DNA from 2 places in the Flavobacterium faecale genome. Region 2 is predicted to be linked to the other one. Evidence: riboswitches for the same ligand, from Rfam matches in the RefSeq annotation. Region 2 holds a riboswitch; the other holds the start of a gene.

What was found. Region 2 has a riboswitch for cobalamin ahead of FFWV33_RS00595 (TonB-dependent receptor plug domain-containing protein). Riboswitches for the same ligand answer to the same signal wherever they lie in the genome.
Region 1: linked by a shared signal. The riboswitch ahead of FFWV33_RS16885 (hypothetical protein) and the one ahead of FFWV33_RS00595 (TonB-dependent receptor plug domain-containing protein) in region 2 are both predicted to bind cobalamin.

What each region holds. Positions count from the first base shown of each region.
Region 1 is NZ_CP020918.1:4,023,224-4,026,401, forward strand. Features, by position in the region: gene FFWV33_RS16880 (TonB-dependent receptor) at 1-1,286, opposite strand, end outside; cobalamin riboswitch at 1,319-1,616, opposite strand; gene FFWV33_RS16885 (hypothetical protein) at 1,670-1,960, opposite strand; cobalamin riboswitch at 2,059-2,281, opposite strand; gene FFWV33_RS16890 (ABC transporter substrate-binding protein) at 2,583-3,178, shown strand, end outside.
Region 2 is NZ_CP020918.1:125,694-128,871, reverse strand. Features, by position in the region: gene FFWV33_RS00605 (alginate export family protein) at 1-103, opposite strand, end outside; gene FFWV33_RS00600 (RrF2 family transcriptional regulator) at 247-660, opposite strand; cobalamin riboswitch at 861-1,087, shown strand; gene FFWV33_RS00595 (TonB-dependent receptor plug domain-containing protein) at 1,389-3,178, shown strand, end outside.

The DNA.
Region 1 (3,178 bases), 720 kb from region 2:
ATCTGTCTCGAAAGCTCTGGTTTTAAGTCCAAGTTGCCACTACCCTGCCAATACAAATCATTAAAAGTGGGTACTCTAAAATTCTTTGAGGTGTTTACTCTTATTTTATAATTCTTTAAAGGGGTATAATAAATTCCTGCTGCATACAAAAAAGGAGTACTGTAATTTGATGTAACTTCTTGTCGTGCTGTAGCTTCTATTTTCACTTTCGAATCAATGGCATATTTCAGCAACATACCTGCTGAGGCGACTTCTCGTTTGGCATTGTTGATCGAACTCCCGTAGCCACGAATTGAGGTATACGATAAGATAGGATTTACCGAAAATACAGCTGAAGGAACATATTCGAAATCGTATTTAATCAATTTTGTTTTAGCGCCACCATTGGTATGATTGTCATTATTTTTGTTTTCGAAATACTTATAATCTTCCGTAATATAGGCCGCTTTCAAGCTCGAAGTATAAAAGTTTTTCTTATTAATCCATTCTAGCAAATTCCTAGAATTTAAATCTTTATACTTACTGTTCGAATCAAAAGCTAATGTACCCGAGAAATTTCGGTCTCCATCAAACAACTGACCGTAAAAATTTATGGTATTTGTCGCATTCCATCTGTAGCCTGCATTGGCACTGAAAGTCATATTTTCATATTCACCATTTTGATTCCGTTGATTTTGGTTCAGGTATTGGTAGTTGTTTGACGAACTATTTCTTGAAACATTAGCCTGCACAGTCCAGTTACGATCACCCGCTTGCAACCCATAGAAGTACCCTTGCGTATTAAAGCTACCAATGTTAATGCGTGCGGTATTTGTAAACTGTTTTTTAAATTGCAACTCATTGTTCAAATGGACACTACCGCCAATGGCCGCCGAACCATAAATTCCACTACCACCACCACTTCTCACGGCTATGGAGGAATACCCCACAGGAGTAATGGTATTGAAATCCGTCTGCCCCAATAGTTGCGAATTGATCGAAATTCCGTTCCAAATCACCGCTGTTTGTGAAGCCGTAGTCCCTCGGAAAGAAACAGAAGATACCATTCCGTTTCCGTTTTCTTTAAAATACAGCAAACTATTATAACGTAAAACGTTGGTAAGCGAATTGTAGTTTTTTTCGAAAACAGAATCAGACAAGGCTTTTACTTGTAAGCTATTGGAATATTTGGTCAATGCGGGATCCGTCACCAGAACTTCTTGCAAAGCAATTGGAGATTTTGATTGAGCGCTAGCACTATGCAAGGTCCAAAAAGAAATAATACAGAGAATTATCTTTACTTTCATACTATTGCAACCCCTTATTCCCGAGCGGTTGATGTTTGTTAAGTAAAAAGGCAGGTCTCCTGGCTTGCGTCTTGTTGCTTACCTTCCCATTTTTTAAAAGTGTTTGCAAACGAAAGAAATTCTCTCCCTTTACAACTTTTTTCAAAACAGTGGTTTTGTAGATAGCAACAAGCTTGATAGCTCACAGTTGCGGGAACAGCTTAGGATTAATTTGATTAACAAAGTTTTGATTGTATACAACCATCACTACTTTTTGCACAACTACCTAATTCCCATTTAATGCTATTTTCTTTTATTCGAAAAATAGCAACCTCAATACAGCGGCAAAGATAACGTAAATTAAAAGAGAAATAAAAATGAGTTTTAAAATATAAACCGACCCATTACTTTGATGGCATCTTTAAAAGGTAAAGATGATTAGTTTGTGATTTCTTAGGACTAATTACGATGGCAGGAAACCAACCGAAGACAGAATCTGTTAAATCTCCAGTTTTCACAGGAGTACTTGTATGTACAGTTCCCCATACATAAGGCTTCTCGATTTTAGTGGTATCCGCTACCATTAATTCGTTCAACTGAATTGCAGTTGCAACTATTCCTTTTTTTTGTTGGGAATAAGCAGCAGCAGCTGTACATAGGCAACAACCAACTGCAAAAATAATTTTATTTCTCATTGTGATAAATATTTAAATTGTGACCAAAATCACAATGTTGAATACTTGGGAGAAAAGCATAGAATGACCCATACCCAAACCTTTTTTCCCGAAAGTCTGATATTGATATGTAAAAGGCAGGTCTCCTGGCTTGCGTCTTGTTACTTATTGCGTTGCTCTTTCTATATTCTAATAAAAAAAGCACTACTACAAATAGTAACAATCTTGACTGCTTACAGTTGCGGGTACAGCTCAAGTTTTTACTCCAATGCTTAATTGGATCTTGATTCCCTTTTAATGTTTGTTGTAATTTCTAAACAAACAACCTAAATACGGCAGCAAATATAAATATTTTATATGCACGCACACTATTTAACTTAGTTTTTTATGAAAGACACAAACTATTCGCTAATTTTTGCGAAAGTCAAAGTTTATCATCTTTTTTTTTCGAAAGTTTAAATGCAAGCCATATAAAGCCCAGTGTAAACTGTAATATTATAACTGCCGCAACGGCATTTATAAAAAATTTGAACGCTCTCTGAAGTAGTCTTTTTGAAGTAAAGAAACATTTAATACTATATCAAAAGGCACACAAGAACAATTAAATAAAAACAAAACAATACTTTTGTAAAAAATATCTACTATGGTTTTAGCCAATAAAATGCTACTTTGCTCTTTTATCCTCCTCCTTTTTGTTCAATGCAAAAAAGAACCGAGTCAAGTAGCTACCTCCAACCCGACCCTTAATACAGTGCAGTATGCTAGCAGTTTGTCCATCTATAAAAATGAAGGCTATTCGATCATAAAAGTAAGCACACCTTGGCCAAATGCGACGCAAGCCTTAACTTATATACTGAAGGAAAAGCAAGGTACTATTCCCGACAGTTTACAAAAATACCCCTTGATAAATGTTCCACTGAATAAAATTGTAGTAACATCTACAACCATTATTCCCTATCTCGAAATACTGGGAGTAGAAGATAAACTGGTTGGTTTCCCTCATACAGATTACATTTCGTCACCAAAAACAAGATTACTAATTGATCAAAATAAAATACAAGATGTTGGACAAAATGAGTTATTAAACACGGAACAAATTATCGATTTGTCACCCGATTTGATTGTCACCTTTAGTATGGATGATCACAATCCAACCATCAAAAATTTAGAAAAAAGTGGTTTAAAAACCTTAATACAAGCCGATTGGATGGAACAATCGCCTCTTGGAAAAGCCGAATG
Region 2 (3,178 bases):
TTCTTCGAATTAAAAGGTTTAAAAGATCATCAGAATTTTGAGCGAAAGTGCTCGTATATGTGATGAGCGTAAGTGCAAAAAGCAAGAATTTTTTAGTATTCATTGGATGCGTTGTCAAAGGTGAAATAGTATAGTGTTGCAATAAATAATTATTCAGTGGATGGCAAACGGTACTTTTTAAATCATTTATTTTCGGCAAATATATATAAACCCTATCGAATTAGTAGAGTTTTAATGTAATTTTTTTTATTTGTTTACTAGTGAAGCAATAGTAATGTCTTTCATTGCTTTCAAAGTTTCGTCTCGAATGGTCATTAATCCGTGTCTTAGTAGGCATTCGGCTTCATCGGTACAATCGGCACAACGCTCATAAAAATTCAACGAAGCACAAGGAAGTAAGGCAATAGCACCATCAAATAAACGATGAATATCTGCCAATGTGATTTCGTTTCCAGATTTTAAAAGGTAATAGCCACCAAATTTACCTTGCTTGCTACCTACAAAATGGCCACGTTTTAGATCTAGTAAAATTTGTTCCAAAAATTTTTTAGGAATATTAGCTGCTTCTGCAATCGCCGTCGTTTTCGAAATATGATCGGCATCTTGTTGCGCAAGATATAGTAATGCTTTGAGGGCGTATTTGGTTTTTTGTGAAAGCATCTCTTGGGTTTCTTCTTGTGGTTTTGAAGTAAATTAAAGTTAAAGATAAATAAAATTATAAATGCCACAATATTATTTTGGTTATTCCTGTTTTTTGCCGTGACTTTTGAGATGTTGTTGTTGGTTATTTTTTCAATGTTATGAATAAGGTGAAAATTAGGTTTTTGTTTTTTTTAGGTTGTTAACACGATTACTTTACTTACTTTTGCGCTCGCAATGGTTTGGCTATGCTAATCGGTATAGTTCAACTAAGAGGAAATCAGGTGCAAATCCTGAACAAGCCCGTTACTGTAAATTCCATGCAACATTTTGACAGATTTCAGTTTTCTTGAAATCGTAACTTTTGCCACTTTATTTGATTCTAAATAGGGGAAGGCGGTTCAAAATGGGAATAAGTCAGGAGACCTGCCACTGCCAAGAAATTGAAGCTTTCGCGGACCAAAGCTTTCAGCACAATACGAATGATTAAAATTATTTTTTGATTTTTCGAAATTACAAAAGAAACTATTTTTAAAAAGATAGCCATTATTATGCGTCTATGTAGCCCAAGGTATGCCTGGCTTTTACATAGTGGCGTGCAGTTGCTGGTATGGGTTTTATTTTTGAATCCAATCTACTCGCAAAAGCATGGCATTGCTGTAAAATCAGTGTCCGATTCTTTAAAACCGCACCATTTAAGTGAGGTGATTTTGTATACAAGCAAGCGAGAATTCAAAATTGAATCTCCGATGCCTGTTCAAATTTTGTCGGGTAAACAGCTCGATAAACTTAATAGTCTTTCTGTGGCCGATGCCATTCGGTATTTTTCGGGCGTCCAACTCAAAGATTACGGTGGTATTGGCGGACTAAAAACAATTAATGTTCGCTCGCTTGGTAGCGCACATACAGCTGTTTTCTACGACGGTATGAGCATTAGCAACGCTCAAAATGGGCAAGTAGATTTAGGCAGATATTCACTGGATAATATTGAGGCAATTGAATTGTACAATGGTCAAAAATCAACTATTTTTCAGCCTGCACGTGGATTTTTTGCATCAAATACTCTTTATTTAAAAACGAAGACCCCCCAATTCAAGGATGATAAGAATAGTAATTTACGATTAAAATTCAAAACGGGATCTTTTGGTCTAGTAAACCCCGCTTTTCTTTTCGAACAAAAAATAACAGAAAATAGTTCCCTAACCGTGAGTACGGACTGGACCAAAGCTGATGGTCACTACAAATATAGATATCAAAAGCGATATGGTTATGATACTACTGCCGTGCGACAAAATGGAGATATTGAGGCTTTTAGGACTGATTTGACTTATCATGCCAAATTTTCTGAAACGTCTAAAGCAACTTTCAAGGCCTATTTTTATGATTCAGAACGAGGGCTTCCTGGTGCAATTGTAGCTAACAATTATGAGCATGTGCAAAGACAATGGGATCGTAATTTTTTTGTTCATGGTTCGTTTCAAAGTTCTTACGCAAAAAAGTTTGAACTGCTAGCTAACGTCAAGTTTAGCAAAGACTTCAGCCGTTACAGTGATCCTGATTACAAGACACTGCAAGGAACTTTAGATAATAAATATTATCAAAATGAATTTTATGCATCGGTGGTTAATTTGTATACCATCAATTCATGGTGGAAAACCTCTTTGGCTACTGATTTTTCAATCAATACCTTAGATGCCAATTTATACCGTTTTCCGTATCCTACACGCTACTCGTATTTGGGTGCTTTGTCTAGTGATATGACTTGGGAGCGCCTAACCATTCAGGCAAATTTGCTGGGTACCTATGTTGATGAGCAGGTAAAAGAGTACCAGCAAGGAGATAGTCAACGTATATTTTGCCCTGTTTTATCAGCTTCCTATCAGCCTTTCAATACAAAAAATTTTCGTGTGAGAACTTTCTATAAAGAGTCTTTTCGAATGCCAACGTTTAATGATTTGTATTATACCTTCATCGGTAATAGTTCCCTTAAACCCGAGTTTACAACGCAATATAATGTTGGAGGAACCTATGTAATAGCACCTGGAAGTTTGTTACAAACGGCTTCTTTTCAAGTCGATGGTTATTATAATAGAGTCAAAGATAAAATTATAGCAATGCCTTCTGCCAATTTATTTCGATGGACAATGGTCAATCTGGGAGAGGTCGAAATAAAAGGAATAGATGTCAATACCAATTTTGTGTTCAAGCTTCCCGCAGATTTATTTTTGGACTTAGGGCTGAGCTATACCTTCCAAAAAGCAATTGATATCACCTCTTCAACGGGAACAACCTATCGAGATCAAATTCCATATACGCCCATCAACAGTGGTACGCTAACCTCTTCATTAAATTGGAAAAATTGGCAAATGAATTATAGCTTCATGTACACGGGAGCACGTTACAGTCAAAAGGCAAATATTCCTGTAAATTATGTGCAACCATGGTATACAAGTGATATGGCAGTTGCTTGGAGCGGAAAATTATTTGATCTTCCAGTGAAAACAGGAGTAGAGGTGAATAATTTTTTCAATCAATATTA